Regions from separate parts of the Jeotgalibaca arthritidis genome, predicted to be linked through region 1. Evidence: riboswitches for the same ligand, from Rfam matches in the RefSeq annotation. Region 1 holds a riboswitch; the other holds the start of a gene.
The links. A riboswitch is a leader RNA that binds a small molecule or an ion and turns the genes downstream of it on or off. The one in region 1 is predicted to bind FMN.
Positions count from the first base shown of each region.

Region 2: it holds a riboswitch for FMN, as region 1 does, so the genes downstream of both, G7057_RS10420 (ECF transporter S component) here and ribD (bifunctional diaminohydroxyphosphoribosylaminopyrimidine deaminase/5-amino-6-(5-phosphoribosylamino)uracil reductase RibD) in region 1, are expected to answer to the same signal.

Region 1 is NZ_CP049740.1:453,884-465,372, reverse strand. Features, by position in the region: gene G7057_RS02275 (V-type ATPase subunit) at 1-176, shown strand, start outside; gene G7057_RS02270 (V-type ATP synthase subunit F) at 169-483, shown strand; gene G7057_RS02265 (V-type ATP synthase subunit A) at 515-2,290, shown strand; gene G7057_RS02260 (V-type ATP synthase subunit B) at 2,290-3,678, shown strand; gene G7057_RS02255 (V-type ATP synthase subunit D) at 3,678-4,316, shown strand; gene G7057_RS02250 (MetQ/NlpA family ABC transporter substrate-binding protein) at 4,389-5,204, opposite strand; gene epsC (serine O-acetyltransferase EpsC) at 5,575-6,120, opposite strand; FMN riboswitch at 6,593-6,707, shown strand; FMN riboswitch at 6,861-6,974, shown strand; gene ribD (bifunctional diaminohydroxyphosphoribosylaminopyrimidine deaminase/5-amino-6-(5-phosphoribosylamino)uracil reductase RibD) at 7,100-8,188, shown strand; gene G7057_RS02235 (riboflavin synthase) at 8,216-8,869, shown strand; gene G7057_RS02230 (bifunctional 3,4-dihydroxy-2-butanone-4-phosphate synthase/GTP cyclohydrolase II) at 8,888-10,081, shown strand; gene ribH (6,7-dimethyl-8-ribityllumazine synthase) at 10,135-10,596, shown strand; gene G7057_RS02220 (ABC transporter ATP-binding protein) at 11,193-11,489, shown strand, end outside.
Region 2 is NZ_CP049740.1:2,064,514-2,076,002, reverse strand. Features, by position in the region: gene cmk ((d)CMP kinase) at 1-104, opposite strand, end outside; gene G7057_RS10440 (LysM peptidoglycan-binding domain-containing protein) at 180-785, opposite strand; gene G7057_RS10435 (RecQ family ATP-dependent DNA helicase) at 845-2,296, opposite strand; gene G7057_RS10430 (helix-turn-helix domain-containing protein) at 2,284-3,351, opposite strand; gene G7057_RS10425 (ferredoxin) at 3,388-3,612, shown strand; gene G7057_RS10420 (ECF transporter S component) at 3,683-4,258, opposite strand; FMN riboswitch at 4,381-4,509, opposite strand; gene G7057_RS10415 (ATP-binding protein) at 4,575-6,389, opposite strand; gene G7057_RS10410 (response regulator transcription factor) at 6,386-7,120, opposite strand; gene G7057_RS10405 (pseudouridine synthase) at 7,157-7,897, opposite strand; gene scpB (SMC-Scp complex subunit ScpB) at 7,920-8,507, opposite strand; gene G7057_RS10395 (segregation/condensation protein A) at 8,500-9,279, opposite strand; gene G7057_RS10390 (N-acetyltransferase) at 9,276-9,665, opposite strand; gene G7057_RS10385 (purine-nucleoside phosphorylase) at 9,809-10,621, opposite strand; gene deoB (phosphopentomutase) at 10,640-11,489, opposite strand, start outside.

The DNA.
Region 1 (11,489 bases):
TTCTCATGAAACGTTACCGAGAAAACAAAATTGTTCCCTTTGGTCCAACTGCCATCATGGGCTATATCTATGCCAAAGAAACAGAAATTAAGAACATTCGGATTATCTTAATCGGAAAAATTAATAAAATACCGGAAGATATTTTAAGAAAACGGATGCGTGATAGCTATGTATAAAAAAATTGCAATGCTGGGTGGTAAGAACTCAATCCTGCCCTTTAAAGGTCTAGGCATCGACGTTTATCCAGTAACGGATTTAGAAGAGGCTAGGCATCAAATTGAAGCATTAGCGAAAGAATGCGGCGTCATTTTTGTGACAGAACGTATTGCTGAGCAGCTTGAAGATACAATTAGAAAGTACGATCATATGCCTGTACCAGCCATTATCCCGATACCGAGTAGTACCGGGAGCTTAGGGATTGGTATGGATCGTATTCAACGAAATGTCGAAAAAGCAATCGGTATGAACATATTAGAAGACTAGAAAAGTTTGCAAAGAGCGAGGAGGAGATGTTTTGGCAATCGGAACAATTTTAAAAGTTTCAGGCCCATTAGTAACTGCCAGTGGACTCCAAGGTGCAAAAATCCATGAAATTTGTAAAGTTAGTGAAAAAGGATTAATCGGAGAAATTATTGAATTAAAAAAAGGCATTGCTTCTATCCAAGTCTATGAAGAGACAGCAGGTATTGGGCCAGGAGAAGTTGTTGAAACAACCGGTGCACCATTATCGGTTGAATTAGCGCCAGGTTTGTTATCACAGATGTTTGATGGGATTCAACGTCCCTTAGATAAATATATGGCGCAAACAAACAGTGACTATTTAGAAAGAGGGGTTTCCATTTCGCCATTAGACTGGCAGAAAAAATGGACCTTTATTCCTAAAAAAGCTGTTGGCGATTATGTTGAAACAGGAGATATCATCGGTGTTGTTCAAGAAACAACAGCAATTGAACACCGCGTGATGGTTCCGCCAAATGTTTCTGGAGAGATTACAGAAATCAAGGCAGGAAACTATTCGATTAAAGAAGATATTTGTCTCATAAAAACAGAAAATGGCGAAAAAGCCATTCAAATGCTACAACGCTGGCCAGTTCGTAAGCCTCGACCATTTAAAACAAAAATGAAACCAGGGCAACCGCTTGTAACGGGACAACGCGTTATTGATACCTTTTTCCCAGTAGCAAAGGGTGGTTCGGCAGCTGTACCAGGGCCATTTGGAGCTGGTAAAACAGTTGTTCAGCATCAGATCGCCAAATGGTCTGATGTGGATATTGTTGTTTATATTGGTTGTGGTGAACGCGGTAATGAAATGAAAGATGTTATTAATGAGTTCCCGGAATTAATTGATCCACAAACAGGTGAATCGATTATGGAAAGAACGGTCTTAATCGCGAATACATCGAATATGCCAGTTGCTGCTCGTGAAGCTTCCATCTATACAGGAATTACGATTGCTGAATACTACCGTGATATGGGTTATAGTATTGCTGTTATGGCCGATTCAACGTCACGTTGGGCAGAAGCGTTGCGTGAGATGAGTGGTCGTTTGCAGGAAATTCCAGGTGATGAAGGCTATCCTGCTTATTTAGGAAGTCGAATCGCTGAATACTATGAACGTGCCGGACGTTTTAAAACACTCGGACAAGAGCCTAGAGAAGGCAGTATTACAGCCATTGGAGCGGTATCGCCAGCAGGTGGAGATTTATCTGAACCTGTTACTCAAAATACCTTACGAATCGTTAAAGTATTCTGGGCTCTAGACAGTGCCTTAGCGCAGAAACGTCACTTCCCTGCTATTAGCTGGGTAGATTCTTATTCACTTTATGAAGATGAGCTAAATGCTTATGTGGATTCGCTGATTAGTGATGAGTGGTCAGAACTGGTTGAAAAAGCTATGACTATTCTGCAAGAGGAGAGCCGTTTAGAAGAAATCGTCCAATTAGTCGGTATCGATTCCTTGTCTCAAAAGGACCGTATCACTATGGTAACGGCTCGTTCGATTCGTCAAGACTACTTGCAACAAAATGCCTTTGATGACGTTGATACGCATACGTCTCGTACAAAGCAATTTAAGATGATTTCTAATATTTTAAGCTTTAACGACCATATGCAAAAAGCAATTCGCTTAGGTGCTTACTACGATGAAATTATAAAGGGTACCGTTCAATTACGTGAAAAGATTGCGCGCAGCAAGTACATTCACGAATACGAATTGGATAAACTTGATCATATTCAGCAAGAAATTCAACAAACAATTCAAACGATTATAGAGAATGGGGGCAATGAATGATGCTAAAGGAATATCGGTCAGTATCGGAGATTGCTGGTCCATTAATTGTAGTCGAAGGTGTAGAAGGTATTAAATACGATGAATTAGTTGAAATTAGAACGACAAGCGGCGAATTACGTCGTGGACAAGTCCTAGAAGTTAATGAGGATAAAGCCGTTGTTCAAGTATTTGAAGGAACTAGTGATTTGAGTGCGGAAGATTCAAAAATTCGTTTCTTAGGGAACAGTTTAACGCTAGGCGTTTCACCAGATATTTTAGGTCGTGTTTTCAATGGCTTAGGTAATCCTATTGATGGCGGTGCTAAAATTATTCCTGACAAACGCTTGGATGTAAATGGTGAAGCGATTAACCCTATGGCGCGTGACTTCCCGGATGAATTTATTCAAACCGGAATTTCAGCTATTGACCATTTAAATACATTAGTTAGAGGACAAAAATTGCCGATTTTCTCTGCTTCAGGTTTGCCTCATAATGAAATGGCAGCTCAAATTGCTCGTCAAGCAACTGTAAGTGGTGAAGAAGAAAACTTTGCGATTGTTTTTGCTGGCATTGGTATTCCGTACGAAGAATCTGAATTCTTTGTGGAAGAGTTTAGAAAAACAGGGGCGCTTGATCACTCTGTTTTATTCTTAAACTTGGCGAATGATCCAGCCATCGAACGGATTGCGACGCCGCGTATTGCCTTAACTGCAGCGGAATATCTTGCGTTTGAAAAAGGGATGCATGTGTTGGTTATTATGACGGACATGACGAACTATTGTGAGGCGCTGAGAGAAATTTCAGCGGCTCGTCGTGAGATTCCTGGTCGTCGTGGCTATCCGGGTTACCTTTATACGAACTTGGCAACCTTGTACGAACGTGCAGGTCGCTTAGTTGGGAAAGAGGGATCGGTTACACAAATTCCGATTTTAACGATGCCAGATGATGATAAGACTCATCCAATTCCGGATTTAACAGGCTATATTACAGAGGGACAAATTATTCTTTCGCGTGATCTTTACAAGAAGAATATTATGCCGCCTGTTGATGTTTTGCCGAGTTTATCACGGTTGAAGGATAAAGGTACGGGCGAAGGGAAAACGCGTAAGGATCACTCTGCGACTATGAACCAGATTTATGCAGCATATGCAGACGGTAAATCAGCTAAGGAATTGTCGATTATTTTAGGGGAATCAGCCTTATCTGAAATTGACCGTAAGTTTGCTCACTTCGCTGATCGTTTTGAGTCTGAGTATTTAAATCAAGGTTTTGATACGAACAGAAGTATTGAAGAAACACTTGATTTAGGTTGGCAATTACTGGCGAGTTTACCGAAGGAAGAATTGAGCCGGATTAAGTCAGAATACATTGATGAGTATCTTCCAACCGAGAAGGAGTCCGATGAATAATGGCAGTTATGAATATAAATCCCACAAGGATGGAATTAAGTCGTTTGAAAAAAAGACTTCATACTGCTACACGAGGCCACAAATTATTAAAAGATAAACAAGATGAACTTGTTCGCCAATTTATTATTCTTGTTAAAGATAACCAACGTCTACGCAAAAAAATGGAACAAACCTTGCAAGAAGGAATGAAGAAATATGTGCTGGCATCTAGTACGATTCCCGATTATATTTTAGAGGAATCATTTGCCATTCCTATGCAAAAGGTTGGTTTGGATGTTAACTTTAAAACGATTATGAACATGGATGTCCCAGTTTTAAATGAACAGTACGACGATGATTATGGCGAAGAAGATTTCTCTTATGGTTTCGTTAATACAACGAGTGAGCTTGACCAATCGCTAACTGACCTGGATGATATTTTGCCGTTGATGCTCCAATTGGCTGAAATTGAAAAGACCTGTCAAATGATGGCTGATGAAATTGAGCGCACAAGACGTCGTGTGAATTCTTTGGAGCATATGACGATTCCAAACTTAACAGATACGATTGCTTATATTGAGCGAACCTTGGATGAGAGCGAACGTTCAAATCTAACGCGTTTGATGAAAGTCATTGATATTACAAGTGAAGAAAACTAAAAAAACAGGTTCGGACCGCGTCCGAACCTGTTTTTGTGTGCTTTTAAAAATAGCTTATGAAAGTAGTTATCCTTATTTTAATTCATCAGGAATAAACCAATAATTATCAGCATTAACTTGATCCATTTTTTCTAAAAAGGCATCAGATTGATAGGCAGCGACAATGGCTTTTGCCCAATCTGTTTCGGCATTTTTACCATCAACAACAGCGTGTAAAACAAGGTGAGGTAAAATGTCTTCGTTGAGCAAACTATCATTCGAGCTCATACCTGCTGCATAGAGCATACTCCCTGGAATAACGCCGTAATCCAAGTCATCTAGTGAACGAGGAATTTGTGCAGAGCTCATTTCGATAATATCAAGTTCATACGGATTTTCGACAATATCACTAGTTGTTGACGACATTGCTTCAACGGATTCATCCAATTTAATCCAACCTGATTTTTCAAGTAAGAGAAGGGCGCGTGCCGCATTAGACGCATCGTCTGGAATAGCAACTTTGTCACCTTTTTCAATCTCCTCAACACTATCTTTCGAGCTGGAATAAAGGCCAGTTGGCACAGTCGGTATTGGCGTAATAGCAGTCAGGTCAGCGTCCGCTTCTGCATTAAAGTTCTCCATATAAGCAATATGCTGATCAACATTGACGTCAACCGCACCTTCTTGAAGGGCAACGTCAGCTGAGCGTAAGTCTGAGAATTCAACAACCTCAATTTGAAACCCATCTTCTTCTAAAATAGGAACGATATGATCTAAAAATAATTCACTATAAGGGCCAGGAGAGGTACCAACTGTAATTGTTTTCGATTCTTCGGACGCACCGCTTGATCCACAAGCAGTTAATACCAAACTTACTAATGCCAATACTGATAACGCTAATTTTCTCATCTTCATTCTCCATTCTATCTATTATTTTTTGACAGAAAAAAAGCCCTTAAAAACAGTCCAATCACTGTTTTTAAGGGCAAAGAAGCATCTTCACGGTTCCACCTTAATCGTATGGAACAATTGCTGTTCCATCTCATTCCACTACATACTTATAGCAGTTTGCGATAACGGGCAAGTCCCGACACCATCTGGCTATTCGCTCGATGATGTGACTCCAAGATGCACTTCCAATTAGTTGACCTCATCCTTTTTCACCGACCGGACTCGCTATGGAGGCTAAATAACTGTACTCTTCTTTTCACTGTCTGTTGATATTGTTTAGAAATATAACAAAATAATGAGAAAGAGTCAAATTTATTTTTATTTAATTTTAATCTAACTGCCGTCTCTCATCGTGTGGAATAATGCGGGCAGGCATCCCAACCGCCGTGGAATAGGGCGGAACGTCAGCTAAAACAACTGCGCCGGCACCCACTTTACTATGGTGACCAATGGTGACATTACCTAAAACGGTCGCACCTGCACCGATTTCAACATCATTTTCCACTGTTGGGTGGCGTTTAACTCCTTTGTCTTTACCGGTTCCACCTAATGTAACGCCGTGATAAAGCTTCACACGGTCACCGATAATGGCTGTTTCGCCAATAACAACGCCCATACCATGGTCAATAAATAAGTTGTCTCCTATCGATGCGCCAGGATGTATTTCAATACCCGTTTGAAATTTAGCACGTTCAGATAGCCATCTAGCATAAGTATAGCGTTTTTTCAAATAATGATGGTGTGCGCGTTGGTGTTTCTTTAGTGCTTTTATACTGGGGAAAAGAAAGAAAGCTTCCCAGACACTTTGACAGGATGGATCTTGTTCATAAATAAAGGTGGCTTCCATATGCCATTTTTTAAACCAGTTAATCATTTTAATCGCTGAAGAAGGCTGTGCAATCTTCTTTTCCTTTCCTAGACTGTTTGTCGCTATCTTTATATTGTATTACAGTTCTCAAAAAATAACTATCTTTTGATAAAAAAATTATGTCGATTATAAAACTAATTTAGAAAATAAACTATTCTCGAAAGACTCAACTTGTATTCTTTATTAAAGAGTACAGGAAAATAACTAAGAATATCATAACGGATGAAGGAGTCTTTAATAGAAATTTATTACCGAAAAACGTGAAATTAGATCTGCGGTTGAGAAAGCACTCGCGCAACTGAGACCCCTTTTAACTACTCCCCGAGCTATCTATGAACTCAGATATGGACATTCGCCGATCAGCTTTTAAAGAGCTGTCAGATGGGCTAAGTATGTATGTTTTTTGCAAACAGTTTAGAAAATTAAAGGAAAAGATATTGACATCTATTGTATTTCGATATATCCTGACATTACAAAAAATAGTCTTCAGGGCAGGGTGCAAGTCCCTACCGGTGGTAAAGCCCACGAGCCGTAAGGCAGATTCGGTTAGATTCCGAAGCCGACAGTATAGTCTGGATAAAGCGAAGGCAGGATAGTTGCAGAGAAGTTAAGATACCCACAACCTTTTTTTAACATGTAGCGATTATGGGTTTGTGAAGCAATTATTAAATAGTCTTATTTAACTATAAGCCGAAGCCCTGGATATAAAATTCTGGAGCTTTTTTTGTATAGTAACATAAAAATTAAATAGTCTTCAGGGCAGGGTGCAAGTCCCTACCGGTGGTAAAGCCCACGAGCCGCGAGGCAGATTCGGTTAGATTCCGAAGCCGACAGTACAGTCTGGATGAAAGAAGACGTCAGTTTAAAAGAACAACAACCACATGCGAAAGTATATGGATTTATTTGTGGTGTCTTTACAAACAGAATGACAAAAGCCCTGAGATAAAATCTTGAGGGCTTTTTTATTTTGGAAGGAGTGAGATGATTGGATGATCAATATATGAGGATGGCACTGAACTTAGCAAAAAAAGGGAAAGGTTGGACATCTCCCAATCCCTTAGTGGGTGCTGTAATAGTGAAAAATGGAAAAGTTATCGGGCAGGGATACCACCAAAAATATGGGCAGGCTCACGCGGAAGTAAATGCTATTGAATCTGCAAAAGAGGATGTGGCTGGAGCAACGTTGTATGTGACGTTAGAACCTTGTTTTCATTTTGGGAAAACACCTCCTTGTTCTAACTTACTAGTAGACAAGAAAATCAAACGAGTAGTCGTGGGGACACTCGATCCCAATCCGCTAGTTGCAAGAAAGGGAATCGAAAAACTTCGTAGCAATGGAGTTGAAGTGGTTACAGGTGTGTTAGAAGAAGAGTGCCAAAAATTGAATGAGATTTTCATGAAATTCATTGTTACCAAAGAACCATTTGTGTTTATGAAAAACGCGATGTCTCTAGATGGAAAGACAGCCACAGTGACTGATGAATCTCAATGGATTTCTGGCGAAACATCCAGGAGACAAGTGCACTCCTTGCGCCACGAACTATCGGGAATTATGGTAGGAGTAGAAACGGTTATCAAAGATAATCCTCGACTAACCTCCAGGATAACGAACAGTCGTAATCCTATTAGAATTGTTGTCGATAGTCAGCTAAGGATTCCAAGCACTTCAAAGGTACTAACTCAACAAGATGAAGCAAAGACAATAGTGGCGACCACAAGAAGAGCTCGTAAAGAAAAAATAGACATGTTAAAACAAATGGGTATTGAAGTGATTGTAACAAAAGAAAAACACGGAAGAGTTCATTTACGAGAATTAATGAATATATTAGGCGCTAGGGGCATCGATAGTATCTTGTTAGAAGGTGGGGCAACTCTGAATTTTTCAGCCTTGGAAGAAGGGATTGTGGACAAAATACAATTTTACATTGCACCAAAAATAATCGGAGGGAAAGAGGCTAAGACTGCTGTAGAAGGAGCGGGGATTCACTCATTAAAAAATGTATTCCAAATTGAACGGATGACAGCTGTGATGGTCGGGGAAGATTTATTTGTGGAAGGGTATATTGCTAAATAAAGAGAAAAAATTGAATGGAGGAATACGATGTTTACTGGAATTGTTGAAGAAGTGGGAACCATTCAATCAATTAAACGAGGTAGAAAATCCTCGATACTCAAAATAAAGGGACAAAAAGTATTACAAGGTACTCGTATCGGAGATAGCATCTCCACAAATGGTATTTGTTTGACGGTGACGAAAGTAGGAAATGATTTTTTTGAGGCAGATGTCATGTCCGAGTCCTTGAACAGGACTAACATAGGGGAATTAGTACCTGGAAGTTACGTGAACTTGGAACGAGCATTAAGTTTGGCAACGCGACTTGGCGGCCATATAGTTAGCGGGCATATCGATGGAACAGGGAAGATTAGAAACTTGAAGCGTGACGATAATGCCGTTTGGATTACGATTGAAACAGCTCCGGAATTATTGCGTTACATTATCGAGAAGGGTTCCATAGCCATTGATGGTGTTAGTTTGACAGTAGTCACGGTGAATGATCAGTTTTTCAAAGTCTCTATTATTCCTCATACAGGGGAAGAGACAATCCTATTACAAAAGAAAATGGGTGATACCGTAAACCTTGAATGCGATATGATTGGAAAGTATGTTGAGAAGTTACTAGGATTGGATTCCAAAGAGGATGTTCAAGAGGGACAAGTAACAGCGGAGTTATTAAGAGAGAATGGGTTCTTTTAGAACGGAATGGAGAGGGACATGTTTAATACGATTGAAGAATTGCTTGATGATTTAAGAGAAGGGAAAAACATTATATTAGTGGATGATGAAGATAGAGAAAATGAAGGAGATATCATTTGTGCTGCTGAATTTGCTACTAAAGAAAATATAAACTTCATGGCTAGTTATGCCAAAGGTCTAATTTGTATGCCAATGCCTAAAAGCTATACAAAAAGATTAGCATTGCCTCAAATGAGCCTAAATAGTACAGATAATCACGGGACTGCATTTACTGTTTCAGTGGATCATGTGGATACTACAACAGGTATTTCAGCTGGAGAACGGTCCCTGACGGCTATGAAGCTGGTGTCCAAGGATGCAAAGTCGGAAGATTTTAGAAGGCCCGGCCATATGTTCCCGCTAGAAGCGGTTGATGGAGGTGTACTGGTGCGAAATGGACATACAGAGGCAACGGTTGATTTAATGCGTTTAGCAGGTTTGGAACCTGTTGGCCTGTGTTGTGAAATCATGAATGAAGATGGATCGATGGCAAGAAGAGATGATTTAATGGCTTTAGCTAATCTTCATGAGTTAAAAATCGGTACAATTGCTGATTTAATTGAGTATCGTAAAATCAAAGAACAGGTTATTTTCTGCCAATCTCAAGCACTGTTACCTACTAAATATGGTGATTTTGAAATCTATGCTTATGAACATGAGGTAAGTGGTGAGCACCATATCGCCTTGGTTATGGGGGAAGTCAGTGAGGGTGAACCGGTACTTTGTCGTATTCATTCAGAATGTTTGACAGGAGATGTATTTGGTTCTAAAAAATGTGACTGCGGACAACAGTTGGATGCAGCAATGAAAAGTATTGCTGATGAAGGAAGAGGGATTTTGATTTACATGCGTCAAGAAGGACGTGGAATTGGTTTGGTAAATAAAATAAGAGCTTATGCATTACAAGATCAAGGACACGATACAATTGAAGCTAACTTGGCGCTTGGCTTTCCAGCTGATTTGCGAGAATATTATGAATGCAAACAAATTTTTGATGATTTAGGTGTTTCGCAACTACGACTGATGACCAACAATCCTTTGAAAGTAGAAAGCATGAATAAATATGGTTTAGATATTGTAGAAAGAATTCCGCTTCAAATGGAGGCTTTTACAGAAGATGAAAGCTATCTAAAGACCAAGCAAGAAAAAATGCATCATTATCTGAATTATTAAGAAAAAAGGTAAGTATTCAGTATTAAAAAAATAACATAAATGGTGGTATTAAAATGAACATACTTGAAGGACAATTAATTGCAAAAGATATAAAAGTTGGTATTGTTATTGCACGATTTAATGAATTTATAGGATCAAAATTATTAAGCGGAGCTGTGGACGGTTTAAAAAGACATGGCATGTTAGAGGAAGAAATTACGGTCGCATGGGTGCCGGGAGCTTATGAAATTCCTTTAGTTGCACAAAAAATGGCTGCTTCAGGAAAGTATCATGCCATTATCACTTTAGGAGCAGTAATTAAAGGATCGACATCGCATTATGATTACGTATGTGCAGAAGTTTCAAAAGGAGTAGCGACGGCTTCAATGAACACAGGAGTGCCAATAATATTCGGGGTCTTGACGACAGATAATATCGAACAAGCCATAGAGCGTGCCGGTACGAAAGCTGGAAATAAAGGATATGATTCAGCAGTCTCAGCGATTGAAATGGTCAATTTGCTGAAAGGGATGTAAGTAGAATCTTGATTTAAAAAGCTTCAAGGACTTGTCATGGCTTACCCTGTGAAGCAAATGTTCTCGAACAATGTTAGTACAATGGGAATGCCTATCGAACACTACGAGCTTGCTGCAAAAACCAGTGAAATGAGTGGGAGTCGAATATCGGAAACAACTAACGTTGCTTATCAAGAAGGTTGTATAGCTGAATATTATTTTTTTATAAAAGTGCAAGCTTGAGATGGGAAATTACATTTGGAGTGTACAGTATTGCTACAAAGAAATGTTCTATAGAGGTTCTCAAATCTAAATACTTTTCCCAGCAGGTCGTACTTATAGGAGAAAGAGAAAACTTAAAAAAGTACTGAAAAACCACATTACCGTTTCGGTGATAATTGAATTGGGTGTGGGGAGACAATCGAACAAAAAGGCGTTCAAACAAAGTGAACGTCTTTTTGTTTACCCAGCATTGGTACACTCTAAAGAGTGAAAGTCCCAAACGTGACTTAATAGTGGCAGGGACAACGCTTAAATCCCTTTTATTTTAAATGACGCACATAGAAGACAAATACATGTTAAAATAAGGAATAATATCATAAGGAGACAACAAATAAATGACATACGCATTAGAAATAAAAGATTTGAAAAAAGTATATGCGACTGGTGTTGAAGCACTACGAGGGATTGATTTGGCTGTAGAAGAAGGCGACTTCTACGCTTTACTGGGGCCTAACGGTGCTGGCAAATCAACCACCATTGGCATCATTACATCACTTGTCAACAAGACATCAGGGCAAGTAAAAGTTTTTGATTATGACCTGGATACTGATTTAGAGCGGGCAAAGCAGCAAATCGGTTTGGTACCTCAGGAGTTTAACTTCAACCCCTTTGAGACGGTTCAACAAATTGTA
Region 2 (11,489 bases), 740 kb from region 1:
CCTGTATCGAGGTAGATAAAGCCAAGATGACTAGCTACTTTTTTAGCGATGGTACTTTTACCGGCAGATGCCGGTCCATCAATTGCAATACTGAAATTTTCCAAGGTTTTCCTCCAAATAGTGATATAGTTACTCAAAAACCAAGGTCTGCGTTAAACGCAGACCTAAGGGAATTTCTATTATTTAACTTTTAAAACGACGCCAATTTCTGCTACTTCGCTCGTTAAGCCATTTGCTTCTTTTAATTCATCCAAAGTCATACCATGATTAACCGCAATACGATATAAATTATCGCCAGCTTTAATCGTATATGTATTTGAATAAACACCGTCATTAGGTTCTTCTTCCACTGGTGTTGATTCAACTGGTGGTGTTGCTTCTGATGAAGGAGTTGAACTTTCTGGTTTTTCTTCTGATTCAATTGGACGAGATTCAGATGATTGTTCGTCTACTGACTCAGATGAGGATACCGATTCTTCACTAGATTCCTCTTCTGAGGAAACCTGACTTCCTGATGACGACTGAGCTGATTGTGGTTTTTTAACCATTACTTGTTCAGCAGTCTGTGGTTCAGGATCTTTTTTAGTTTTTTCACTCCATGCATAAGTTGCAAACGGGATGACAAGTAAAGCGAGAAAGACAAATAGAATAACCTTATATAAAGGCGCTATTTCTTGTTTCTTATACTTTCTGGCAGAACGTGAATATTGACGGGTATTGTTACTCTCGTCTTCTCCAAAGCGTCTAGACCAAGGCTCTTCTTGATTTTTATTTTTCTTACTCATCCACTTTCCTCCTAAAACTTCATCGACCTTATTGTAGCACATTTAATCTACGAAAAAAGTTATTTTTTTAAATCAAACAGTTCTTTAATCAATTCTTTCCAATTTGTTAATGTTTCTTCTTGCTGACCAACTAAAACACTCTGACTAGACATTTCCTGTAATAAAAGCTGGTTATCCGGCTGACAATGCGAACAGCACCACTTTGGTTTCTCTTGGGTATCGTGTTCAAAATAACGCGAAATAATATCCCTTCGACACTGCTTCGCTTCAATAAACTGCTGCATGGCTTTTAATTGATTTGTTCGGATGAGTGTACGGTTTTCAACAAAGTCAAGAGCTTGGTCACTGGTCATCTGTTTATAGCGAATAATTTGCAACATGGCTTGATCAGCATCTGATAGATTAACTAGTTGAGAATCCCTCGTTTGAAGCAAGGTGTCCACTACACCCTTTGTTAAGTCTGTCTCAATCGTTTTTCTGTATTTAAAGGCCAAATCTGTATAGCTATATAACAAAGTAGCCATACTCTGTTTGCCATCTCGCCCCGCTCGACCAACCTCCTGAATATATTCTTCTACGGTATTAGGTAGGTGGTAATGAATAATACTGCGAATGTTCTCTTTGTTAATTCCCATTCCAAAAGCTGATGTCGCACAAATTACATCTAACTTATTACTCAGAAACTGCCTCTGGATGGTTGTCCTGTCTTCTGAGCTACGATCAGCATGATAGGTATCCACCTTAAGTTGTGTTCGTTCGCTAATTAACTGGCTAACGCTATCAGCTTGCTTTTTACTAGAAAAGTAAATAACCGCTGGCATCGGATAATCTGCCAGCAAACTTATAAGTTGATCATCCTTCTCTTGTGGATGAATTTCCATAATGTGATAAAAAATATTCGAGCGATTAGGGTCTGTTCGGTCTAACATAACATTATCCTTTAAGTGTAATGTTTCTTGAATATCATTAATCACCGTTCGAGGCGCTGTTGCTGTTAGCGCAAGGGTGCGTGGATAAGCGAGTTTGCTTCGAACATCTCCTAAAAACAAATAATCCGGTCTAAAATCTTGTCCCCACTGGGAGATACAATGCGCCTCATCAACGACAAACAACCCAATTTTAATTTCACTCAGTAATGACATAAAATAAGAGGACTGTAACATTTCTGGTGATACAAACAAAAACTTATATTGACCTAAATGTTGTTCAATATAGTGGCGTTCTGGACGAGATAGCATACTATTAAGGGCTGCTGTTCGTTTCTCTCCTGCTAATCGCATCTGAGCAACTTGATTATCCATGAGTGATAATAAAGGTGAAACAATTAGAACCATCCCGTCTAACATATAGCCAGTAAATTGATAGATAAGTGATTTCCCTGTTCCAGTTGGAAGAACTGAAATAACATTTTTGCCTTTAAGTAATGCTTGAATCGCTTCTTTTTGCCCTGTTTTAAAGTGGTCAAAACCAAACCGTTCGGTTAAGATGACTTCAAGATTTAGTTCTTCCACACTAGTCCTCCTCCATTCATAATTTGCATCAAACGATTTTCAAAAAAACTAATCTTCGGAAAATGGCTTTGAATCGCTTGATGATCCAAAGCTAGACCCTCACTGTTTGCTTGAGCCACAAAGGTCATCATCTCAGCTGTTAAAATTTTATCGAATGGAAAATGACGATACAAAATCGCAATTTCTGATAGATGATCATTTATTGTTGAAGCTTTTAAGTCTCTCATATGAGCAATTCTATCCAATGGATGACCCGCCATCCATAATACATATGTATCCCTTGTACTTGGCGGACATAATCGCCCTTCTAAGGATAATTGCTGATAGATGTGAAAGATGAGTGGGAAGCTGTGTTCTTTAAGCGAAACAGCATCCATTAGCCTTAACCAATCTTGATGCCAAGCCATTAAAATTTCAGTTTCTTCTAAACCAGTTAATAACGAAAGCTGATTTGCTGTTTTTCGACTAAGCTTATTCCCTTCAAATTGGCAAACGAATAGTCCTGCCTGAAGTCCTTCAACCTCTTCCAACAATCGAAGGAGTTCATGTCCAAGTTTCTTTGCTAGTACATCTTTTTCGAGTTGCTGTTCTTTAATATAGCTTTTAAGCCAACTTTGCTCTGTTAATCGTAATTGCAGAGGCACGTAGTGGTTATTTTTATGAGCTGATTCTGATGAAACTTGAATCAAGAATAAAAAACGACTTTTAAATTGTGGTAAAATTAAAGCATGTCTCATCTGACCGCTTTCTATAATTCTAGTATGGTCTCTGAAAAAATCCTGACAAAGATTTTGACCCGTTTGTGTTAATAGAAGACCGTCAGTTGTTGATGTTAATAAGCCAACTTGTTCAAAATAATTAAGCTTATTTTCAAAACTATCACGTTTCAATTTACCTAATAAACCATAGTAAGGCGCCAATTGATAACGGATGGCTTGTAACATGACGGATACAGTTCGCTTGCCAGATAAAATATGGTAAAGTGAATTTATTTTTCTAGGCTCTTTCATTGAAAAAATATCTAAAAACAGATAATCTAAATATGTGAGTTCCACAATTGCACCTACCTCTATACAGAAAGTTGTGTTCTTATGCATTATACCAAAATTAACAAGGAAAGTTGTATTGCTTGCGGATTATGCCAATTAATAGCGCCAGATTTATATGAGTACGATCAAGATGGCATCGCTTATACAAAAAAAGACGACAATAAAGGCATTATTGCTGTCGAAAACGATGAACTAGACGTATTCAAAAAAGCATATACGAGTTGCCCAACTGGCGCAATTCTTCGTTCTAATACGCCTTTTGAATAATAAAAAATGAGGTTGGAAAAAATCCAACCTCATTTTTGTTATTCATTATCCTAATTAGTCATGCAATTTTTTACTTAACCGTCAGCATTTTATTTTGTTTAACAAGCCAAGGTCGCAATTTAGGCAGCACCATTAAGAAAACAATACTAATAATCGTTCCTTTTACCAAATTAAAGGGTACAACACCTGCTAAAATGTATTCTGTTATGTTCCCGACGCTAAAGTTCAAAATCTTCAAATATAAAGGTGTAATGATATACAGATTAGCAATCGACAGAACGACTGTTAATGAGAGTGTTCCCAATAAAAATGCTACAATCGCACTTTTTTGACTCTTCGATTTTTTAAGCAACCAGTAAGCTGGGAAACAGTATGCTAGTGTTGCAATGAAACTTGCAAAATCACCAATCGGATAGCCCATATCCCCGCCAGTTTGAATATAATGTAAGATGGACCGTATTAAGGTCGACATAACGCCACCAACCGGGCCGTACAATAGAAATGATAGTAAGATCGGTAAATCACTAAAATCTACTTTCAAATAAGAAAAAGCGGGTATAACAGGAAATGCAATAAACATTAAAACAAATCCTAATGCACCAAATAATGAAATACCAACTAAACGATGTGTGTTACCTTTCAACATATGAATTCCTCCTGCGAAACTATCTCAGAGAATCCGTTTCTAAGACAACAAAAAAGACCTATTTCACCCTGTCTTCTAAAAAAGGTAGAAATGGCCCTTTGATGACTTGCATATCAAAGAAACATTATCTTCTTCCATCCAGACTATACTGTCGGTACTGGAATTTCACCAGTTCAACTTTTATCAAAACTGATAAAAGCTCGTGGACTCTAACCACCGGTCGGGAATTTCACCCTGCCCTGAAGACGTTTCATATTTTATTTATTTTTTATAGTTTCACTATACGTTATTGTGAATAAATAGTCAAACATTATTTTTAATTTGAAGTATTTTTTTCGTTATCGTAGAGTTCTTCCGCATACGGAAGTGTCACAATAAAAGTCGTTCCCTCATCCTGAACGCTGTCAACTGTCACATGACCTTTATGTTCATAAATAATCGAATGAACGAGAGACAGTCCAATACCGGAGCCATTGCTTGGTCTTGACCTGGCCTTATCATCTTTATAAAATCGCTCAAAAATAAAAGGAATACTCTCTTGTGTAATACCAATCCCATTATCAGATACTTTTATCAATACCTTGTCCAAGACATCATCCAAATGAACATGGATACGAATAAATCGTTTATCTCTGGCTTCTGGATCTGCAGAATAGCGGATGGCATTATCAATCAAATTATAAAAAACATGGTGCATTTTTTCTTCATCACATAATAAATACTCTAAGTTATTTTCAATTTCAACAGAAAAATCAATCTGCTCTTTCTCCAATTTATCCTTAAAACGATGATGAAGACGATCAAAAAAGTCATGCAATTGAACCATTTCATAATTCAAATGGACATAACCAGCCTTTATTCTGGAAAGATCTAGCAAGCTATCTATGGTCAAGCTCATTTCTGTTGCCTCATCATAAATAATTTTTGCCATTTCATTCTTTTCTTCAACACTCTCGGCGATATTATCAAGAATTGCCTCGCTATAGCCTTTAATCGTTGATAAAGGTGTTCTAAAATCATGAGAAACATTTGTAATTAATTCTTCTCTCATCGATATTAGCTGTTTAGCATAGGTGACATCTTCGATAAGTAATAAAATACCGTAAACACTATCTGAATTAGCTGATAACAAGGTTGAAAAACGAATATCAAAAATCTTTTGATTGTTTTGTAGTTCCATTCGTTGCCCTGCCTTATTGTTAAAGCAGTCTTCAATAATAGAATGGAACCTATCATCAATACCATCATCATTTAATTGGTCGGTCTTAATAAAAGAAGCATAATAGTGTTGTCCTAAACTATTCATCATTTTGACGGTCTTTTCGACATCAATAAAAATGACACCAATATTTAATGACTCATAAATGTGCTGTAGCAGTTCTTTTTCTTGTGTATTCATAATGGTACTTGCTTCCAATGCTTTACCCAGTTTGCTGACTGAGCTAGCTAAATTACCAATTTCATCATTAGTTTTGACTGAAATACGTGATTCAAAATTATTTTCTGAGTACTGAAACGCAGCTTCCGTTACTTCTTTAATGGGTTTTTGAATTTTCCGGTACTGAAAATGATAAACATAGGAAAAAACTGCTAGAAAGAGTAGCAAAATAATTAAAAACAACTTTTGATTGTTGTTAATAAAAGTATAGTAGGCGCCAACACTTTTTGATAGGACTAGTATATTGCCGTTTTCAATAAAACTAACTGATACAAAAAAAGAATATTTACGATTAGAGTGTTTCTTATATTTTACTAACTCACTGACACCTTCTTGATTGTCAAAAATTTCCCTTGCCCGATCACTATTCAAAAAATGATCGATGACAAGCTTTGACTGATTTTTAGCTTTTTCAGAGCCATTTAACTCATAAAGTTGTCCATCCTGGATAAAAAGCACGCTAATATCTTCTGGTATATCCAATTCTTCTGTTTCAAGGGTGGCAGTCAAACGTTCTTCCGAGAGTATATATTCTTGAACCCCTCTTAATGAATCTTCTGTTGTTTCAAAAAAGGAGTGGCCCAGAGAGTTTCTTAAATTACGAATTTCTAGAAAATTTAAAACCGAAAGCAAAATAATACCTGCAACGGAAAAAATCATCATATTTGTTAAGGTTAGGTTTTTCCTTTTCATAGCTTATGAATCTCATTAGCTTTTTGATAATCCGTTTCGATAGGAGAAAACTTATAACCCGTTCCCCACACAGTAACGATCATTTTTGCTATGTAAGCTGATTTTTTTTGTAGCTTTTCACGCAAACGCTTGATATGAGTATCAACTGTTCGCAAATCGCCAAAATAATCGTAGCGCCAAACTTCTTTCAGTAACATCTCTCTCGTAAATACTTTTTCAGGATTTTCAGCTAAGAAAAGAAGTAAATCAAACTCTTTGGGTGTCAATGTTAGAGGGTCCCCACTAGCAAGAACAAGTCGTGAGTCTGGGAAAATCTCTAAATCAGGATAAGTAATCGCAGATGTTTCTGGTTCCTCAACCTTTGTCCGTTTTAAAACTGCCGCTATACGCAACATAACTTCTCTCGGACTAAATGGTTTAACAATGTAATCATCTGCACCCGCTTGAAATCCTTCCACTCGCTGTCCTTCGTCACCACAAGCAGTAATCATCATAATCGGTGTTTCCTTTATTTTACGAATTTCCTTGATTACTTCTAGCCCATCTAACTCAGGAAGCATAATATCGAGTAAGACAAGATCATAATCTTTTTCTTGCATCATTCTTAAAGCTTGAGTACCGTTCTCTGCTTCAGCAGATGCATACCCTTCCTTCATTACATATAATTTCAAAAGGCGTCTGATACGCTCTTCATCATCTACAATTAGTATTGTAGTCTCTGAGTTAGCCACTGAACCCACCCTTTCTGCTATTATTTATTTTCTTTTTTAGCGTTTACGAGCAACCGTTGTTTCCTTAGCTAAATTTTTTAATTTATCAATTTCAAACCCTTTTAGCTCGCGATACATACCAGGTTGCAGACCATCTAGCGTTAGGAAAGAAAATGCTTCTCTTTTTAATTTTACAACAGGACATTTAATCGCATCAAACATTTTTTTCACTTGATGGTTCCAGCCTTCATGAATGATCAATTCAACAATAGCCGTATTCTTTTTACGATCTTCTGAAATCAGCCTTGCTTTGGCCTTTGCAGTTTTTCTACCGTCAATGACAATGCCTCTTTCAAGCTGGTTTAACTGTTGTCTGGTCGGAATCGCGCTAACCTTAGCCACATAAGTTTTATCAACTGTATATTTAGGATGCATCAATAAATTAGCAAATTCCCCATCATTAGTTAGAAGAAGTAAACCAGTTGTATCAAAATCCAATCGGCCGATTGGGTAAATCCGTTCTACTATATTAGTAAAATAATCTGTTACAACGGGTCTACCGCGGTCATCTGAAACAGATGATAGGGTATTTTTAGGTTTATAGAATAAGAAATAAACCGGATGCTCTTTGTAAATAGGCAGACCATTCACTTCGACTAAATCTTTTGAGGATACTTTTATACCTAATGTTTTAACGATTTCGCCATTTACTGCGACTTTTCCTTGAGTAATTAACTCTTCTGCTTTTCGTCTTGAAGCAATCCCCGCATGGGCAATTACTTTTTGTAGTCTTTCCATTTCTCATCCACCTAGTCTTGTTCTATTCATCATCACTTACTGCTTCGATTTGTTCACTACCATCATGACTAAATAAATCGAAACTTTCATCTTGCATCTCAAACAATGCCTCTGCACTTGGTAATTCATCCAAGTCTTTTAAACCAAAGTAATTCATAAAATAATCTGTTGTTCCATAAATAATAGGTCGACCTGGTGTTTCAGCTCTACCAATTTCCTTGACTAATCCTCTAATTAGCAACCTCTGAAGCATGCCTGAAGATTGGACTCCTCGTATTTCATCAATTTCAATCCGTGTAATCGGCTGCTTGTAGACAACAATGGCCAATGTCTCAAGGGCTGCTTGAGATAAATGTGACGAAAAAGGCGATGTTGCATATTGGCGAATTAACTCGGAATAATCTTTCTTGGTTGCCAACTGAAATCGTTGTCTTGTTTCTATAATCGTCAATCCAGTGTCAGCTTGCGAATCATATCTCTCATTCAACTGTGAGATTAAGTGATGAGCTTCTAATGGGGTTACTTGCAATAGGGACATGATTTCTTCGGTACTTAACCCCTCATCCCCTGATACAAATAACAGACTTTCCAATGCGGCTTCTTTATTCATCTTCGTCTGCTTCCTCCCATAACCGTTTCAATAAAATGTCGCCATACGTAACGTCTTGAATAAAGTAAATTTTCTTTTCCCTTACTAGTTCAAGCATAGCCAAAAAGGTTGTTACAATATGTGCCCTTGTAGCAACTTCATAAAAATCAGTAAAAGGAATCGTTGCATGCTTAGCTTTTTTTAACTGGTCAAATTTATCAAGGATATCAACCATAGTTTGATCCACTGAAGACTCCTCTTGATTTAATCTGGCACTTAAGAGTTTTTTTCGTAATAATTTTTGATACATTTTTTGAAGAGCTGAAATTAAATCCTCTGAAGAGACTTCTCCTGGTGATAAAGGAATAGACTGACGGTAACTATCTAAATCGGCCGGCAACTTTGTAAAGAAGTCACCGCGTTCGTTTTCCATTTCCTTCAAAACTTTGGCAGCTTCCTGAATACGTTTATATTCAAGAAGTTGATTAATGAGTTCCTCACGAGGATCTTCCCCCTCCTCATAAAAGTCATCTTCAATTTCAATTTCTTTTTTAGGAAGTAACATGCGACTCTTGATTTCTAATAAGGTAGCTGCCATTAAAAGATAGTCCCCTGCAATATCTAGTCGCAACTCCTGCATGGTTTGAAGATAATGAAAATACTGATTCGTAATTTCTACCATCGGGATATCGAAAATATCAACTTTAAGCTCTTTAATAAGATGTAAGAGTAAATCCAACGGTCCTTCAAACGATTCAAGCTGGATAGTTAATTCATTTGTCTCATTATTCATATGTCATCATCCAAATCTGGCGCCGTTTCTGCATTTTTTTGGACCCACTTTGCAATAATTGGCGCTGTTTCTAGTGTTCCATTTATCGCTTGAATAGGATAGATAAGGTTTAATTTATCAAGCATCTTGTAGATTAAACCTTCATTTCTAAAGGACGGATTGACCGAAAGATGACGAATTAAAACAACAGACTCAGCATATTCAATTCCAACCAATGCAACAATATTATCAGTATCTGTGTCGCGCCAAAGAAACAGTTTTTTATCTTCTTCCTGAGTGTAAGTCGCCATTTCTTTCTGCAAGCGATCAACATTTTTTAAGTCCGCCACATATGAGAGCAAGCCCATAGCAATCTTTTCATAGTTTTGATTATAAGAAATAAGCACTTTTTTCTCCTCGCACATAGACAAAGTGATCAATGACATCGCTTTGTCATTTTTTGTTCCATTTTCATTATACATAATGAAAATATAAAAGATACTTTACCATATGAAAATGTGAATCTCAAATGAATAGAGAGAAAGCACTGTTACAGTGCTTTCAAAGTTTCTTTTAATAGTGTTTTAAAGGTTTCGTTAACCCGAGTAGAAACATCAACCACTTCTTGATGGTTTAAGCTTGATTGCATACCCGCAGCTAAGTTGGTAATACATGAAATTCCAAATACACGTAAGCCTGCATGACGAGCGACAATCGCTTCAGGAACTGTTGACATACCTACTGCATCTGCTCCTAAAATACGCGCCATTCTAACTTCAGCTGGTGTTTCATAAGTTGGTCCGCTAAAGCCCATATAAACCCCTGTTTGGATTGATACATTCTTTTTTTTAGCTACCTCTTGTATAATAGCTTGGTATTCGGGATCATAAGTATGACTCATATCTGGGAAACGTGGTCCCATTTCGTCATCATTGTGGCCGATAAGTGGATTTTGGCTCGTAAAGTTAATGTGGTCTGTAATCAGCATTAAATCGCCCGGTGTAAATTCAACGTTAACACCACCTGCTGCATTTGTTAAACCAATTGATGTCACACCTAGTAACTTCATTACTCGAATCGGCAATGTCACTTCTTGAATGCTATATCCTTCATAAAAATGGAAACGACCTTGCATGGCAACAACAGTCTTACCACTTAATTCACCGTAAACCAATTGGCCTTTATGACCTGCAACGGTTGATGTTGGAAAATGTGGAATATCTGAATAAGAAACGATTACAGGATTTACAATTTCGTCTGCTAAATCTCCTAAACCTGATCCAAGTACAAGACCGATTTCTGGTTCTAGTAACCCTTTTTCTTTTAGGTAAGTAACTGTTTCCATTAATTGTTCATGTTTCATTTGTTTGCCTTCTTTCTATTAGTTAAGTTTATCGAGGAAGCTCGTACCGTGTTCACTTTGTTCTACACCAAAGTTATCAGCAATCGTAGACGCGATATCAGCGAAATAACCTTGTGCTAAAGCACCGCTATCTTTCATTGACTTACTATAAGCAAGCAATGGAACATATTCTCTCGTATGGTCTGTTCCTCTAAATGTAGGATCATTACCGTGATCTGCTGTAATGAGCAATAAATCGTCTTCTCGCAAGTTTTCTAAAACCTCAGGAATACGTTGGTCGAAGTCTTCTAGAGCTTGTCCATAGCCTTCTGGATTGCGGCGATGACCGTAAACCGCATCAAAGTCAACCAAATTCAAGAAACTCATCCCCGTAAAATCACGTTTCAGAACGTCAACTAGCTTGTCTACACCATCCATATTGCTGACAGTACGAATAGAATCTGTAATCCCTTGTTCATTGAAGATATCGCTAATCTTACCAATAGAGATAACATCGTAATCAGCTTCTTTCAAATGATCCAATGTAGTTTTACCAAATGGGCTCAAAGCATAGTCATGACGGTTACTTGTACGGTTAAAGTTTCCTGGTTCTCCTAAGTAAGGACGTGCAATAATACGACCAATCATATACGGATCTTCTAAGGTGATTTTACGTGCATACTCACAAATTGCGTATAACTCTTCTAACGGAATAATGTCTTCATGTGCTGCGATCTGTAAAACAGAATCTGCAGATGTATAAACGATTAAGTCCCCCGTTTTCATTTGATGTTCGCCGTATTCGTCTAAAATTTCTGTTCCACTTGCTGGCTTGTTACCAATTATTTTACGATTTGAAAAGGTTTCTATTTTGTTAATTAAATCTTCT